DNA from 3 places in the Kitasatospora sp. NPDC001175 genome. Region 1 is predicted to be linked to each of the others. Evidence: riboswitches for the same ligand, from Rfam matches in the RefSeq annotation. Region 1 holds a riboswitch; each other region holds the start of a gene.
The links. Region 1 has a riboswitch for cyclic di-AMP ahead of ACWDAK_RS37380 (CAP domain-containing protein). Riboswitches for the same ligand answer to the same signal wherever they lie in the genome.
Positions count from the first base shown of each region.

Region 1 (5,006 bases):
GCGCCAGGTAGTACGTGGCAAGTAGTACGCGCCGTGTACTCTGCCGTCATGCGTGACACGGCGGCCCCTTCACCTCCTTCGTCGGACCGGCCGCGCTGCGGATCCGGGCGGGGGCGCCGATGCGACGCGCCGGCTGGTGGCACTGCTCCAGGCCGACGGGATCCGCCCGGAACGGACCCCGGACGGTATCCGCACGGCCCCGAGCCGGGTCGAGCAGGTCGACCTGACGGTCCGGCGGGTCTTCGCCGCCTCGGCCGCCCTCGCCGGGGGCTTCGCCGTCACGGCGGGGCTGGCGGCCTCAATCCCGGTCTCCGGAGCGGGGGTTGACCACGAGCGGGGTGGACGAGCCCGCCCCGCCCGTTCAGTGCGGGATGGGCGGGGCGGCGGCGGGGAGGCCCTGCCGCAGGCGCTGCAGACCCTCGGCGATCCGGTCCCGGTCGATCGCGCCGAAGCCGAACACCAGCCCAGGCCGGGTCGGTTCCCCGGCGCTGAAGTCGGCGACGGTGTTCACCGCGACCCCCGCCCGCCGCGCGGAGGCGAGCACCGGTCCGAGGTCCACGCCGGGAGCGGTCCGCGCGCAGACGTGCAGTCCGGCGGCCGAGGGCACCGGCTCCAGCCAGGGGGCGAAGTCCCGGGCCAGAGTGGTGGTGAGCAGCGCGTGGCGGGCGGCGTACTCCCGGCCGGCTCGGCGGATGTGCCGTGCCAGCAGGCCCTCGTCGATGAAGCGGGCCAGTGCCGCCTGGGCGACCGGGTCGCCGTGCCAGTCGGACAGCTGCTTGGCACTGTGCAGCGCCGCTTGCAGCGAGGCCGGGGCGACCAGGAAGCCGAGGCGCAGCGCGGGCAGCAGGGTCTTGGAGTAGGAGCCCACGTAGACCACCCGGCCGCCGGGGTCCAGGCTCTGCAGGGGCTCCAACGGCCGCCCGGTGAAGCGGAACTCGCTGTCGTAGTCGTCCTCGACGACCACCGCGTCGTGCCGTTCGGCCCAGTCCAGCAGGGCGGCGCGGCGGGCCAGCGACATCGGGGTCCCCAGTGGGAACTGGTGCGAGGGAGTGGTGTAGACCAGTCGGGCCTCTCGGGGGAGGGCGTCCACCATCAGCCCCTCGGTGTCCACCGGTACGCCGACCACCCGCGCGCCCAGTGAGCCGAACAGCAGCCGCGCCGGCGGGTAGCCCGGGTCCTCGACGGCCACGCAGTCCCCGGGCTCGATCACCACCCGGCCGACGAGGTCCAGTGCCTGCTGCGCCCCCTGGGTCACCAGGACGTCCTCGGCCGTGGCCCGAACCGAGCGGGAGAGGCCGACATGGCGGGCGATGGCCGCGCGCAGGTCGGCGTGGCCCTCGGGCGGCCCGTAGTCGGCCCGGCCGAGCCCGCTCGGCCGCAGCTCGTCGGTGATCAGCCGCCGCCAGGTCCGGAAGGGGAACAGTCGCCCGTCGGGCGTGCCCACGCGGAAGTCGTAGGTGGGTTCCGGGGATTGCCCCCGGGCGGCCGGCACGGACTGCCAGACCCGCCTCGGCTGTGCCCCGGGGCCGGCCGGCGCACGGCGGGCGGCCAGCGTGCCGACGGACTGCCCGGACACGAAGGTGCCCGACCCCGCCCGGCCCTGGAGGAAGCCCTCCGCGGCCAGCCGCTCGTAGGCCGAGGCCACGGTGTTGCGGGACACTCCGAGCCGGCGGGCCAGCTCCCGGCTGGGCGGCAGCCGTTCGCCGGGGCGCAGCCGTCCGTCCAGCACCGCGTCCAGCAGCTGCCGGTAGATCCGGGCGGCCCGGTCGCCCCGTCCGCCGAGGGTGACATGCACATCCACAATTGGCCCAATCAGATCGATCCGAATTGGAGCTTAGCCAAGGCCAGTTGGTCACGTAGCGTCTCCTCGGACACTCAAGGAGCAGGAGATTCGTACATGACGACTGTCGAGACGACCGTTGAGACGACGGCCGTGGACATGTGGTTCGACCCGGTGTGCCCGTGGGCGTGGATCGGCTCGCGCTGGCTGCTGGAGGTGGAGCAGGTCCGTCAGGTCCGCAGCCGGTTCCGGGTGTTCGGCCTCGCCGCGCACAACGACGGCCGCGAGGTGGACGACTGGTACCGCCAGTGGCTCGCCGAACGGCGGGGCCCGGCCAGGGTGGTGCTGGCCGCCGAACGCGCGCACGGCAGCGAGGTGCTGCGGGACCTGTACACCGCCCTCGGCAACCGGATCCACCTCGAGAAGGCCCCCATCGGCCGAGAGCTGTACCTGGCCGCGCTGGAGGAGGCGGGCCTGCCCGCCGGACTCGCCGACGCCGCCGACGACGCCGGGCTCGACCCGGTCCTGCTGGCCGGCAACCGGGCGGCCCTCGACCCCATCGGCGAGGACCTCGGCGTGCCCGCGATCCACATCGCCGGTCCCGACGGCTCGGTCAATGCGTTCTTCGGTCCGGTGGTGAGCCCGATCCCCCGCGGTGAGGCGGCCGGGCGGCTGTGGGACGGCATACTGCTCGTCACGGAGGCCGAGGGGTTCTTCGAACTCAAGCGCGGCCGCACATGCGGGCCGATCGTCGACTGACGCGCGCCGGCCGCCTCGTCCGCCCCCCCCGGGGGGGGCGGTGGCCGCCGTGACCGCCATGGACAGTCGAGAGATTTGTCCGATTAGGGCACTTATGCAGCATTGTGTCAGTGAATATGGCAATCCATCAGATCTTCACTGGATGTCCATGTGATGCGCATGATACGAACTTGTGTCTTCCGGGTCGATCTGCCTAGCGTTCAGGCTGTTCGCACCTGCGGACCCTGCCGCCGGGACGCCGAGTCCTGTCCACCGGTCGGCCGGACGTCGAGCAGTGCACCGGGCAGGAGCGGGGGAACCAGGTAGTTTGCCGCGCCCTGCTCGACCCGTTCGCGGGCGAGACGAGCGCGGCTAGGGGTGAAGCCGCCGTGTGCGGCCGGGCTACCTCACGGCCCGAACCCGACAGCTCACCTCGCAGGCGTCGCAGAGGGACGCCCCATGCTGACTTCAGGTACCGGCCGGCATCGCCGCGCGCGCCGGAGGCACACCCCGCGGCTGGCCGCCACCGCCGGGATCGCCGGCGCCGGCCTCATGCTGCCGCTGCTGAGCGCGAGCGGAGCCTCCGCCGCGCCCGGCTCCCACACCTACGCGAGCCATGCCGGGTGGCAGGAGCACCACCAGTACCGGCACCAGAACGACTCCGATCAGCACCACCACCAGGCCGGCCCGCACGCCGCGCGGCCCTCCGCTCCGGCCTCGGCCGAAGCCTCGCACGCCTCGCCGTCGCCGTCCGCCCCGGCCTCCCACGCCTCGGAATCCGCGACCGCGCGCCCAGGCGGCGAGTCCCAGGGCTCCCACTCCGTGCGGCCCTCCGCTCCGACTTCGGCCCCGGCGTCGCACACGTCCGCGCCGTCGTCCCCGGCCGCCTCTCCGTCCGCCCCGGCCACGCACGCCCCCGCCCCCGCGGCCACCACCCCGGCCGCGCAGACCGGTTCGAGCTCGGACGCCGTGCAGCAGGTGCTCGGCCTGATCAACCAGGCGCGGGCCGCCCAGGGTCTGCCGGCCTACACCATCACGGCAGGGCTGACCAGCAGCTCCGAGGCCCACAACCAGACGATGGCCGGCGGCTGCGGCATGTCCCACCAGTGCCCGGGCGAGGCCGAGTTGGGTGCACGGGTGACGGCCGCGGGCGTCCAGTGGAACGCCGTCGGGGAGAACATAGGCTACGGCAACGGGGTCTCCACCTCGGCCCAGGACATCGCCGCAATGGCGGTCAGTCTGACCCAGGACATGCTGAACGAGACGCCGCCGGACGACGGCCACCGCAAGAACATCCTCAGCAGCGAGTTCACCCACATCGGCATCGCCGTCTACCGGGATGCCAGTGGAACCGTCTGGCTCACCCAGGACTTCTCCAACTGACCCGTCCGTCAAGGACGTAGGCCGAGGTCGACCCGCCCCCCCGGGGGGCGGGTCGGGCGCCTCCGCCTCGCGGGCGCCAGGCCCGTGGGGCGGAGCGCGCACGGCGGAACCTCGCACGGTCGGGCGGGTCGGCGGTCGCCGGCCCCTCGGCGACGACCCCGATAGCCAAGTGGGGATATTTCCTCAAATATTTGTCGATGTACCGTCATTTCAGTGCGAGGGGGTGGTTAGCGGCCCGGCCCGGGTGGGCAGAATGCATCCGGTTCGTGCTCGTACGCTCCCCGCGTGCGCTGCGCGCCCACTCACGCCGTACGTCCGCCGTCCAGTACCACCGCACGCCGAGCCGCGCCGCCGCGCACTGCACCACCCCGCCGTGCGCGGGCGCCGCTTGCACCGCTCGCGCCGCGCGATCCGCACCGCACCACCCGCTGAACAGCGTGGGGCTCGACGCCGTGAGCTCCGCCGGCCGAAGGGGGAATCGAGATGCCGCTACCGGTTGGCAGAGCCGCTGTGCTGGGAGGCAGCCTGGCCGGACTGCTGCACGCCTGGGTCCTCGCCGAGGCGGGCTGGCGGGTGACCGTGGTGGAGCGCGACCGTCGGCCGGGCAAGGCCGAGTTCGCCGGGGGAGTCCCGCAGGCCCGGCAGGCGCACCTGCTGATGCCGGCCGGCCTGTACGCCATCGAGCGGCTGCTGCCGGGCACGACCGAGCTGCTCACCGGTGAGGGCGCGCAGCGCTTCGGCCTGGCCACCGACATCCGCTGGCTCACGCCGGCCGGCTGGCTGGACTCCTTCTCGCCCCGGCACACCATCGTGAGCTTCACCCGCCCGTTGATCGACTGGGCGCTGCGTCACCAGGTCCTCCTCCACCCGGGCGTCGAGGCGCGGGATGGCGTCGAGGCGGTCGGACTCGCCGTCGCCGGAACGCGGATCGCCGGAATCCGCTGCCGTGAGCGCGGAACCCGCGACCGCACCGAGTCGGTGCTGCCCGCTGAGGTGGTGGTCGACGCCACCGGCCGGACCTCCCGGGCCCCGCACTGGCTGACCGAACTCGGGCTCGGCGCACCGGAGGAGAGCGTGGTGGACGGCGGTGTCGGCTACTGCACCG
Region 1 is NZ_JBSFJU010000100.1:9,624-14,629, reverse strand. Features, by position in the region: gene pdxR (MocR-like pyridoxine biosynthesis transcription factor PdxR) at 362-1,795, opposite strand; gene ACWDAK_RS37385 (DsbA family protein) at 1,898-2,539, shown strand; cyclic di-AMP (ydaO/yuaA leader) riboswitch at 2,843-2,975, shown strand; gene ACWDAK_RS37380 (CAP domain-containing protein) at 2,978-3,901, shown strand; gene ACWDAK_RS37375 (NAD(P)/FAD-dependent oxidoreductase) at 4,385-5,006, shown strand, end outside.

Region 2 (5,006 bases), on a different contig from region 1:
GGAGTTCCCGATCCTGTTCGGCCAGGTGCACCAGAGCCAGCCGTGGGGCGTGGCGGTGCTGACCGTACGGAACGGGCTGCTGCTGGCGGCCGCCCTGGTCTCCTGCCGCCGCCTGTGGCGCGCCACCCGGGACCCGGACGCCGAGCGCACCGTCGTCCTCCCGCCCCTGGAGCGGACGGGCTACCCGGTCCGTCCCGGTATCGCCTACGAGCAGGACCTGCTGGACGGCCTCGGCCCCGAGACCGCCAAGAAGTAGGGCCGCTCTCGCTACGGGTTCCGGCGGGTGGTGGACGCGCCGCCGCGTGCCTGAGCGCTCCCGGCCGCGGCCCGGCTACGGCCGGGTCGGCAGCCGGCGCACGTCGCCGATCCACTGGCGGGTGAACTCGTCGAGACTGACGCCCAGTTGGGCGCGGAACAGCCCGTCGAGCCCCTGCGACCTCGCCGGGTCGGCCGCGCCTACCGCCCGGTAGAGCGAGACCAGGTGCTTCTCGCTCCACTGCGTGGCGATGAGGTTGCAGGCCAGCCAGGCCAGTTCGTAGGCCTGGGCTATACCGGCCGAGCCGGCGACGAAGTCCTTGTCCAGGGGCAGCGCGGTCGGCAGCCGGCCGGCCGACACGTCGCCCGCGAGCTCCGGGGCGATCTGCCGGGCGGTGCGGCCCCTGCCGCGGTAGCCCGTGTAGTCGGCCACGCCCTCGGAGAGCCAGAGCGGAGTCCAGGGCCTGGTGTCGGCCCGGGTCGCGACATGGGTGGCCTCGTGGGTGGTGACGACCCTGCGCCCCAGGTCGCTGAGCCCGGCGTAGGCGTCCGGGTTGAGCAGTATCCGGTCGGCGGCGGTGCCGTGCGGGGCACCGGCGGCCGCGGTGGTGACGGCGGCTATGCCCTGGTAGTCGGAGGCGGAGACGCCCAGCAGCTGGGCGAACTGCTCCTCGCTCTGCGGGGTCTCCACCAGCAGCCGCCCCGCCCAGCCGTCGCCCCAGACCTCCTCGACCGCCGGTACCGCCTGGTCCACGACCTCGGCGGTCCTGGCCAGGTCGGCGCTCCCCAGCAGGCCCAGCACCAGGCAGTGGCTGCCGTGCGCCACCCGGACGGTGCCCAGGTCCCAGAGCGCGGCGGCCCCGGTCGGCTCGTCCTTGGCCAGCAGCCAGCCGCCGTCACCGCGGACGAGCTCCAGGGTGCGGCCCAGCAGCGCCGGGTGGTCGTCCACACCGCGCAGCCGGTAGCCGAGATCGGCCGCCACGGTGATCCGGTCGGCGTCCCGGGGCTCGGTGAAGTCGGTCATCCGGTAGAAGAGGTCGGCGAACGGGAGGTCGCGGCAGCGGGCCAGCACCTCCTGCTGCACATCCCTGGCCTCCGGGGCCACGTCCGCGAGCAGCCCGGCCGGGTCCGAACCGAGCAGCGCCTTGGCCCGCCGGGACAGCAGGGCCTCGATCCGCGGCCGGACGGGCGGGCCCGCGGCAGCGACCCCCTCGGCGGTACCGGCCGACGAGCGCGCCCCGGCCCCGGACAGCTGTACGAGGCCACCGGCCGCCAGCAGCAGCGCGCCGCGCCGGGACAGCAAGGGCCGACCTGCCCCGGTCGGCCGGGGCAGGTCGGTGACCAGCGGTTCGTGGTCCGTGTTCAGACCCGCACCACCCCGGCCACCGGCATCGCGTTCACGCTCTCGTAGCGGACCCTGGCCCCCGGGTGGGGCGCGTGCACGACCACCCCGCCGCCGGCGTACATGCCGACGTGGTGCATGTCCCTGAAAAAGATCACCAGGTCTCCCGGTCGTGCCTCGCTCAGGCTCACTCGCCGCCCCGCGTACATCTGCGCCTGCGAGGTGCGCGGCAGGGTCACTCCGGCCTGCCGCCAGCTCCAGTACATCAGACCCGAGCAGTCGAAGGCATACGGGCCCGCCGATCCGTACACGTAGGGCGAGCCGATCCGGGAGGTGGCGGCGGCCAGCGCGGCGGCGGCACGGTCGGAGGGGGCGGGCAGGTCGCCGAGGTCGAGCCGGTCGGTGCCGCGGGTGGCGCGCTGCTCCGCCTCCTTGGCGTCCTCCAGGGCCATCCCGGCCCGCTCCGCCGCTCCGAGGGTGTTGAGCAGCCGCTGGGCCTGGTCGAGCCGCTGCTGGATCTGCTGCTTGCTCTCCGCCAGGGTACGGCGGGCCTCCTCCAGCTCGGCGAGCTTGGCGCTGGTCTCGGCACGGCGCTGGTCGAGCCTGAGCTGCCGGTCGATCACCTGCCGGACGGTGGCGCTCTGCCGCTCGGCGGCCTGGTTGAGGCTGCGGGCCCGGGCGAGGTACCCGGCGGGATCGGTGTCCAGCATCAGTGCGACGGCCGGGTCGATGCCGCCGGCCCGGTACTGGGCGGCGGCCACCGCATTGAGATCGCCGCGAAGCCGGTTCAGCTCGTCCTGCGCGGCGGCGACCTGGCCCTGCAGGCCGTCGGCCTCGCTCTGCAGACGCTTCTGGTACTCCTGGGCGGCGTTGAACCGCTCCGCCGCCCGGTCGGCCTCCTCGTACAGCTGGTCGACCTGAGCCCTGACCTCCTGCTTGGACGGCGGCTCCCCCGGTGCGCCCGGGGCCGCCTGGGCCGGCCCGCCGAGCGTCATGCCGAGTGCAGTGGTGGCCGCTGCCGTGAGCGCCAGGGCGCGGGCCAGCCGCTGCGTGCCCTGCAGGGGGGAACGGCGGTGCATCGACATCGGGGCGGCTGCTCCATTCGTCCTCGGCTAACGTCCGGGGGCAGACGTTAGCGAGTCCGGAGGATCTAGTCCAAACCCTTGCAACACCGAATATTTGACCACTAATCGGACATTAGCTCGACGAGTCCGGGAACGCCGCAGGCCCGGCCCCTCGGAGACGGGGCCGGGCCTGCGGACGGAACCGCGAAGAGGTCAGACGCGGATGATGGCCGCGATCGGCAGAACGGTGGCCGGCATGTACTTGACGTTCTCGCCGGTACGCGGGGCGTGGACGACCTGGCCGTCGCCCGCGTACATGCCGACGTGGTGCATGTCGTTGTAGAAGATGACCAGGTCACCGGGCTGGGCCCTGGAGATGTCGGTGCCGATGTTGGTGCCGGCCGACGCCTGCTCCTGCGAGGTGCGCGGGATCGAGACGCCGGCCTGCGCGTAGGACCACTCCATCAGACCCGAGCAGTCGAAGGAGCTCGGACCCTCGGCACCCCACTGGTAGGGCTTGCCGATCTGGCTCTCGGCATAGGCGAGCGCGCGGGCGGCGTACGAGCCCGACGCCGGCACGTGGACCGTGCCGCCACCGCCACCGCCACCGCCGGTGCTGGTGCCACCGCCACCGCTGCCGCCGAGGTCGGTGCGGTTCTGGTCACGGGAGGCGCGGGCGGCGGCGTCCGCGGCGGCCTGGGCCTGAGCCAGCTGCTCGCGCTGCTGCTGGGTCAGCGAGTCGAGCAGCTCCCGGGCCTTCGCCAGCTTCGCCTGGACGTCGTCCTTCTGGGCCTTGAGGTCCTGGGTGGTGGCGTCCAGCTCGCCCAGTTTCTGCTGGGCCTCGGCCTTCTGCTGGTCCAGCTTCTCCTGGTCGGCCTTGAGCAGCTTCAGCGCGTCGGCCTGGGAGGCGCCGAGCTGGTTGAGCGAGTCGGCCTGGCTGAGGAAGGAGTCCGGGCTGCTGGAGAGCATCAGCTGCACGGTCGGGGATATACCGCCGTTGCGGTACTGCTCGGCGGCGACGGCGCCGAGCTCGCCCTGAACGGTGCTCACCTGCTGCTGCTGGCGCGCCACCTGGTCCTGCAGGTCGTTGACCTGCTTCTGCAGTTCCTGCTGCTTCTCGTTGGCCGCGTCGTACTTCTCGCTGGCGACCTCGGCCTGGTCGTTGAGCTGATCGACCTGGGTCTTGACTTCATCCAGGGTCGGCTTCGGGTCGGCGTGCGCACCGACCTGGGAGGAGATGGCCACCGCGGTCGCGGCTGTCGCCGTCATGATCGACACGCGGACACGGCTTGCGGGCTTGGGGCGACGATGGGACGCCACGAAGGCGGACTCCTTCTTCCTACGTCCGCCTACCGGGTGAGCTGACGGGTTCGGGCTGGAAGACATGCCCTACGACGCCTCACCGGCCCGCGTCCCCGACGGCCGGCCGGCCTGGCGCCGATTCACCCCGAGGAACGTGGTTCCCCGGCTCCGATCCGCAGCAACCCCAACAGGGGCTTCCCCGTGGGCAGTTGAACTGCCCCTACTGCCTCTCGGACTCGGCGGTAACCACCGCCGCCACCCTGGCTGGGTGATCGACTGTGCGGTGGTTCAGGTCCTGACCCTAGTAACGAAACCGTGATCCGTTCAAATCCTTGTCAGAAAAAATTCTGAGTCAATGCCAAGTTCATTTGTGAACCGACCGTGCGTGACAGCTCGGATACCGACGGCTGACAGCCTTTCACGAAAACGGCCCGCCGAAGCGCCCTGCGTCGCAGGACGAATTCGGCGGGCCGGGAAGCCGGACTCGCGGTGGCGTCAGACCCGGCGGATGGTGACGATCGCCATCGCGTCCGCCTTCATCGTCCGCACCACGTCACCGGTGTGCGGGGCGTGCACCACCATGCCGTTGCCGATGTACATCCCGACATGGCCCCCGCCTTCGTAGATGACCAGGTCACCCGGCTGCGCCTGGGCCAGCGAGGGCACCCGGGCACCGACCCCCATCTGCTCCTCCGAGGTACGCGGCAGCGAGACACCCGCCCGTGCGTACGACCACTGCATCAGACCCGAGCAGTCGAAGGTGCTCGGCCCCGCCGAGCCCCACTGGTAGTCATGCCCGCGCATGCTCAGCGCCGCGGACACCGCGACACCGGCGTAGCCGCCCGCGCTCGGCAGGTCGCCGAGGTCGGCCCGGGCGTCGCCGCGCGAGGCGCGGTCGGCCGCCTCGACGGCGGCCCGCTCCTGCGCGGTGAGCGAGTTCAGCAGGCTCTTGGCCTCCTGCAGCTTCTGCTGCACCTGGGCCTTGGCGTCGTTCAGCTCCTGGGTGTTGCGGTCCAGCTCGGCGAGGACGGCGGCCGCCTCCT
Region 2 is NZ_JBSFJU010000094.1:2,549-7,554, forward strand. Features, by position in the region: gene ACWDAK_RS36755 (glycosyltransferase 87 family protein) at 1-256, shown strand, start outside; gene ACWDAK_RS36760 (hypothetical protein) at 332-1,558, opposite strand; gene ACWDAK_RS36765 (C40 family peptidase) at 1,618-2,682, opposite strand; gene ACWDAK_RS36770 (C40 family peptidase) at 2,875-3,930, opposite strand; cyclic di-AMP (ydaO/yuaA leader) riboswitch at 3,992-4,154, opposite strand; gene ACWDAK_RS36775 (C40 family peptidase) at 4,459-5,006, opposite strand, start outside.
Region 2: linked by a shared signal. The riboswitch ahead of ACWDAK_RS36770 (C40 family peptidase) and the one ahead of ACWDAK_RS37380 (CAP domain-containing protein) in region 1 are both predicted to bind cyclic di-AMP.

Region 3 (5,006 bases), on a different contig from region 1:
CTGTGCGGTGGCGGGCGGACTCGGGTCGACCGACACGAACGGCGTCTCACCCGGCAGCGCGTAGTGCAGCCGCTCGCGGGCCTGCGCCTTCACGTACTCCGGGTCCTGCCAGCGGGCCCGCTCCTTGCGGAGTTGCTCGACCTGCTGGGTGGCGCGCTCGGCCTTGGCGCGCTGCGCGCTGATCTCCGAGCGCTGCGCGATGAACTGGCGGGTGGGGTACGCGAGGATCGCCACCAGCGAGCAGAGCACCAGGACGAGCACCGTGGCCCTGCTGGTGAACCGCGGCCGCCCGGCGATCCCGGGGATCTTCCACCTCGCCATGTACCCCTCCCGTCGGCCCCGCGCGCCGGTGCCCCGCCGCCCAACCCTACGGGGTCGGGCGGCGGGGCACCGATCACGAGCCATCCGTGTCAGACCTCATCCGGTCGGACGCAGGTGTCAGCCGTCGTGCTGACCAGCCCTCGTACGCACTGTGCTTACTACTCCGCGGCGCGGAAGCGCGGGAAGGCCGAGCGACCCGCGTACTCGGCGGCGTCGTCGAGGATCTCCTCGATGCGCAGCAGCTGGTTGTACTTGGCGACGCGCTCGGAGCGGGCCGGGGCACCGGTCTTGATCTGGCCGCAGTTGGTGGCGACGGCCAGGTCGGCGATGGTGACGTCCTCGGTCTCACCGGAGCGGTGCGACATCATGCAGCGGTAGCCGTTGCGCTGGGCCAGCTCGACGGCGTCCAGGGTCTCGGTCAGCGAACCGATCTGGTTGACCTTCACCAGCAGTGCGTTGGCGGTGCCGGTCTCGATGCCCTTGGCCAGGCGGGCCGGGTTGGTGACGAACAGGTCGTCACCGACCAGCTGCACCTTGTCGCCCAGCTTGTCGGTCATCGCCTTCCAGCCGTCCCAGTCCTCCTCGTTCAGCGGGTCCTCGATGGAGACCAGCGGGTAGTTGGCGACCAGGTCGGCGTAGTAGTCGATCAGCTCGGCGGAGGAGAGCGCCTTGCCCTCGAACTGGTAGGCGCCGTCCTTGTAGAACTCGGTGGCGGCGACGTCCAGGGCCAGGGCGATGTCCTTGCCCGGGGTGTAGCCGGCCTTCTTGATGGCCTCGGTGATGAGGTCCAGGGCCTCGCGGTTGGAGTCCAGGTTCGGGGCGAAGCCGCCCTCGTCGCCCAGGCCGGTGGACAGGCCGCGCTCCTTCAGCACGGCCTTGAGGGTGTGGTAGACCTCGACGCCCCAGCGGACGGCCTCGGAGAACGACTCGGCGCCGATCGGCGCGATCATGAACTCCTGGATGTCGACGTTGGAGTCGGCGTGCGAACCGCCGTTGAGGATGTTCATCATCGGAACCGGCAGCACGTGCGCGTTCGGGCCGCCGAGGTAGCGGAACAGCGGCAGGTCGCTGGCCTCGGAGGCGGCGTGCGCCACGGCGAGGGAGACGCCCAGGATCGCGTTGGCACCGAGCGAGGACTTGTCCGGGGTGGCGTCCAGGTCGAGCATGGCCTGGTCGATCAGGCGCTGCTCGGTGGCGTCGTAGCCGACCAGCTCCGGGCCGATCTGCTCGATGACGGCGAGGACGGCCTTCTCCACGCCCTTGCCGAAGTAGCGGTTCTTGTCGCCGTCACGAAGCTCCAGGGCCTCGAAGGCGCCGGTGGAGGCGCCGGACGGGACAGCGGCACGACCGGTGCTGCCGTCGTCGAGGCCGACCTCGACCTCGACCGTGGGGTTGCCGCGCGAGTCGAGAATCTCACGGGCTACGACGACATCAATGGACGGCACGAGGCATCTCCTAGCGGAAGCAGGTCCTACGGACAGGGGGTGCAGTCTGCGGACGATTGCGGAGTCGTTACGACCAGAGCCTAACCGCACCGGGCCTCCGGGCCACGCTGCCCTTGGCTCCGTCTCAGCGTGTGGCCGCTCTACCAGCCGGTAGTTCACCTGAATGACCACAAGCGCGACAAGTGGGGCCGTTTCCGCGACGCGGCGGAAACGGCCCCTCATGCCACCTGGGGTCAGCCCAGCTTGAGCACCTGACCGGGGAGGATCAGGTTGGCGTTGCCGCCGATGGTGGCGCGGTTGACGTCGTAGAGGTGCTGCCAGCCACCGGAGAGGTGCTGGGCCTGGGCGATGCCCGACAGGGTGTCACCCTCCTTGACGGTGTAGTCGCCGGTGGCGGCGCTCTGCGTGGTGGCCGCGGCGGACACCGGGCTCTGCGCCGGGGCCTTCTCGGCGGCGCCGCCCGCGAACTGCTCGTAGATGCTCTGGTGGCTGGTCCAGTACCAGCCGCCGCTCTTCTGGTACCAGTACTTGCCCGACTCGGCGTCGTAACCGGCCTTGCCCGGGAAGGACGGAGTGGCAACCGTGCGCGAAGAGTCCTGGGAGGACTGGCTCTTGTAGCTCTTGGTGCTGCTCTTGCTGCCCGAGGAGCCCGAGCCGGAGCTGCGGGTGTGGCTGCTGGTGTCCACGTCGGCGGCCGAACCGCCCCTGGACAGACCTGCCTTGACGGAGCAGACCGGCCAGGCGCCGGGACCCTGCGAGGCGAGGACCTTCTCGGCGATCGCGATCTGCTGGCCCTTGCTCGCCTGGTTGGCCTGGCCCGCGTACTGGCCGCCGCCGTAGGCCTTCCAGGTGCTGGAGGTGAACTGGAGTCCGCCGTAGAAGCCATTGCCGGTGTTGATGCTCCAGTCGCCGCCGCTCTCGCAGTCGGCGACCTTGTCCCAGGCCGACACGGAGGCGGCGTGTGCGCCGGTGGCGGTGAGCAGCGGCAGCGCTAGACCGACGCCGGCCACACCGGCAGCGGCGATGGCCTTCTCGGCCTGGGTCTTGCGACGATGACGGCCCGAACCGGTGAACAGCATGAAGGTGTCCTCTCCGCACGCCTGCGAGGTGAGCTGTCGGGTTCGGACCGGGAGGTTGGCCCGGCCGCGGCGAGCGGGACAGGAACGCTTCCTGCCCTGCCGACGCGGCTTCACCCCAAGCCGTGGGAACGGCGACGAAACCTGGGTCCCCCGCCCTTGCCCAAGGGTTCTGGTCGGTGTCCCGAGGCGTGATGGGCAAGGTTTGGCGTTCCACGCAACGGGGTTCGCAGCTGCGAACTCATCGGAGACTACGCATACCGTCACACCAATCACAAGCTCATATCCCGTACATCACACGAGAATTACGCTGTGTTTATATGCGCCCACAAACGATGTGACTTTGTCCGGTTTGATGCGCATTCAGAGATCGACAAACGGGGACAAGCCCGACACGCCGTCAGCTCGACACGCCCGGTTCGCCGGGTGTCCGGAAGGCGGCGCGGACCATGTGGCACATCTCACCGAAATCCCGAGAATGACTTCTGGATTACGGGGAAGATCAGCCCTGTCGCGCGGTAAAGGAAACCGGGAGTTCGCGCAGGCCACGCATGATCAGACCGCCGCGCCAGCGCAGTTCGGCGCCTTCGGCGGCAAGGGTCAGGTCGGGCAGCCGGGTCAGCAGGGTCGCCAGCGCGATCTGGCCTTCCAGCCGGGCCAGCGGAGCGCCGATGCAGTAGTGGATTCCGTGGCCGAAACCCAGGTGCGGGTTGTCCTTCCGGGCCAGATCGAGCGTGTTCTGCGCGGCGAACCTGGCCGGGTCGCGGTCCGCGGCCGCCAGCACCACCAGCACCGGGTCGCCGACCGGGATCTCCACCCCGCCGATGGTCAGCGGACTGGTCGCGAACCGCCAGGTGGCCAGCTCCACCGGCCCGTCGTAGCGCAGCAGTTCCTCCACCCCGGTGGCCAGCAGCTCCTTCTCGCCGCGTGCCACGGACTCCTGCAGCAGCGCGCGCTGCCCCGGGTTGCGCAGCAGCGCGTACAGACCGTTGCCGATCAGGTTGACGGTGGTCTCGAAGCCGGCGAAGAGAAGGATGAAGGCCATCGCGGCGGCCTCGTTCTCGGTGAGGTGCTCGCCGTGGTCACTGGCCCGGATCAGGCCGGAGATCAGGTCGTCCCCGAGGTCGGCCCGCTTGCGGTGGATCAACTCGGCCAGGTACGAGCGCATCCGCTTCACCGCCCGGCCCACGCCGCCGCGTTGGCCACCGTGGTGGCGGATCATCATGCCGGCCCAGTCCCGGAAGTCGTCCTGGTCCTCCGGCGGGACGCCGAGCAGGTCGCAGATCGCGTAGATGGGGAGCGGGAAGGCGAACTCGTGGATCAGGTCGGCCGAACCGCGTGTGGCGAAGCCGTCGATCAGCCGGTCCGTCAGCTGCTGCACCCTCGGCTCGAACTCGGCCACCCGGCGCGGGGTGAACGCCTTCGACACCAGCCGGCGCAGTCGGGTGTGGTCCGGCGGGTCGATGTTCAGCAGGTGGGTCATCAGGTCGGCCTGCCGCTCCCCCGGGATTCCGACCCGGCCGCTGCGGTGCGCCTGCTCGCTGTGGTGGGCGGGGTTTTTGGACAGCCTGCCGTCCGCCAGCGCCTGCCGGGCGTCCGCGTACCGGGTGACCAGCCAGGCCTCCACCCCGCTCGGCAGCGTGGTGCGGTGCACCGGGCTGTGCTCGCGCAGCCAGGCGTACGCGGGGTAGGGGTCGGCGGCGAACTCCCAGGTGAAGAGCTCGGGCTGCGGGGTGGAGTCGGGCGTTTCCGGCATGTCTCGACGGTATCCGGCGGCGGGCGGCCGGCTCCACGCGGGCGGCCGGCTCCACGCGGGCGGCCGGTGGCTCCGGGACGGCGCCCCATTGCCCCGGGGACGCGCGGATAGGGGACGGACAGGGGGAAGGAGGGGCTGTCTGCGGACGGCGCGTAGCTGACAGAGTCGTGACGTCCGGATTACGCCGCTGCGCGGCGGACTCCCCCGCCCGTGCAGGAGTGAGCCTGGTCACCTGCCGGGTAATGAGTGTCGCGGAGGGTCGAGCAGTGCCTACGATCCTCCGCAATGACTCTGATGGATGGCAGCGCGGGGCCGTCCACGGGGAGCGGCTCAAGGAGGAGCAGGCCATGCGGGTAGCCGGGGCAGTGGTGGTCATCGCGGTACTCGACGGTGGGTCCGGAGACGGTC
Region 3 is NZ_JBSFJU010000016.1:118,364-123,369, forward strand. Features, by position in the region: gene ACWDAK_RS14830 (FtsB family cell division protein) at 1-321, opposite strand, end outside; gene eno (phosphopyruvate hydratase) at 480-1,766, opposite strand; gene ACWDAK_RS14840 (transglycosylase family protein) at 2,000-2,845, opposite strand; cyclic di-AMP (ydaO/yuaA leader) riboswitch at 2,850-3,030, opposite strand; gene ACWDAK_RS14845 (cytochrome P450 family protein) at 3,345-4,598, opposite strand; gene ACWDAK_RS14850 (SDR family NAD(P)-dependent oxidoreductase) at 4,865-5,006, shown strand, end outside.
Region 3: linked by a shared signal. The riboswitch ahead of ACWDAK_RS14840 (transglycosylase family protein) and the one ahead of ACWDAK_RS37380 (CAP domain-containing protein) in region 1 are both predicted to bind cyclic di-AMP.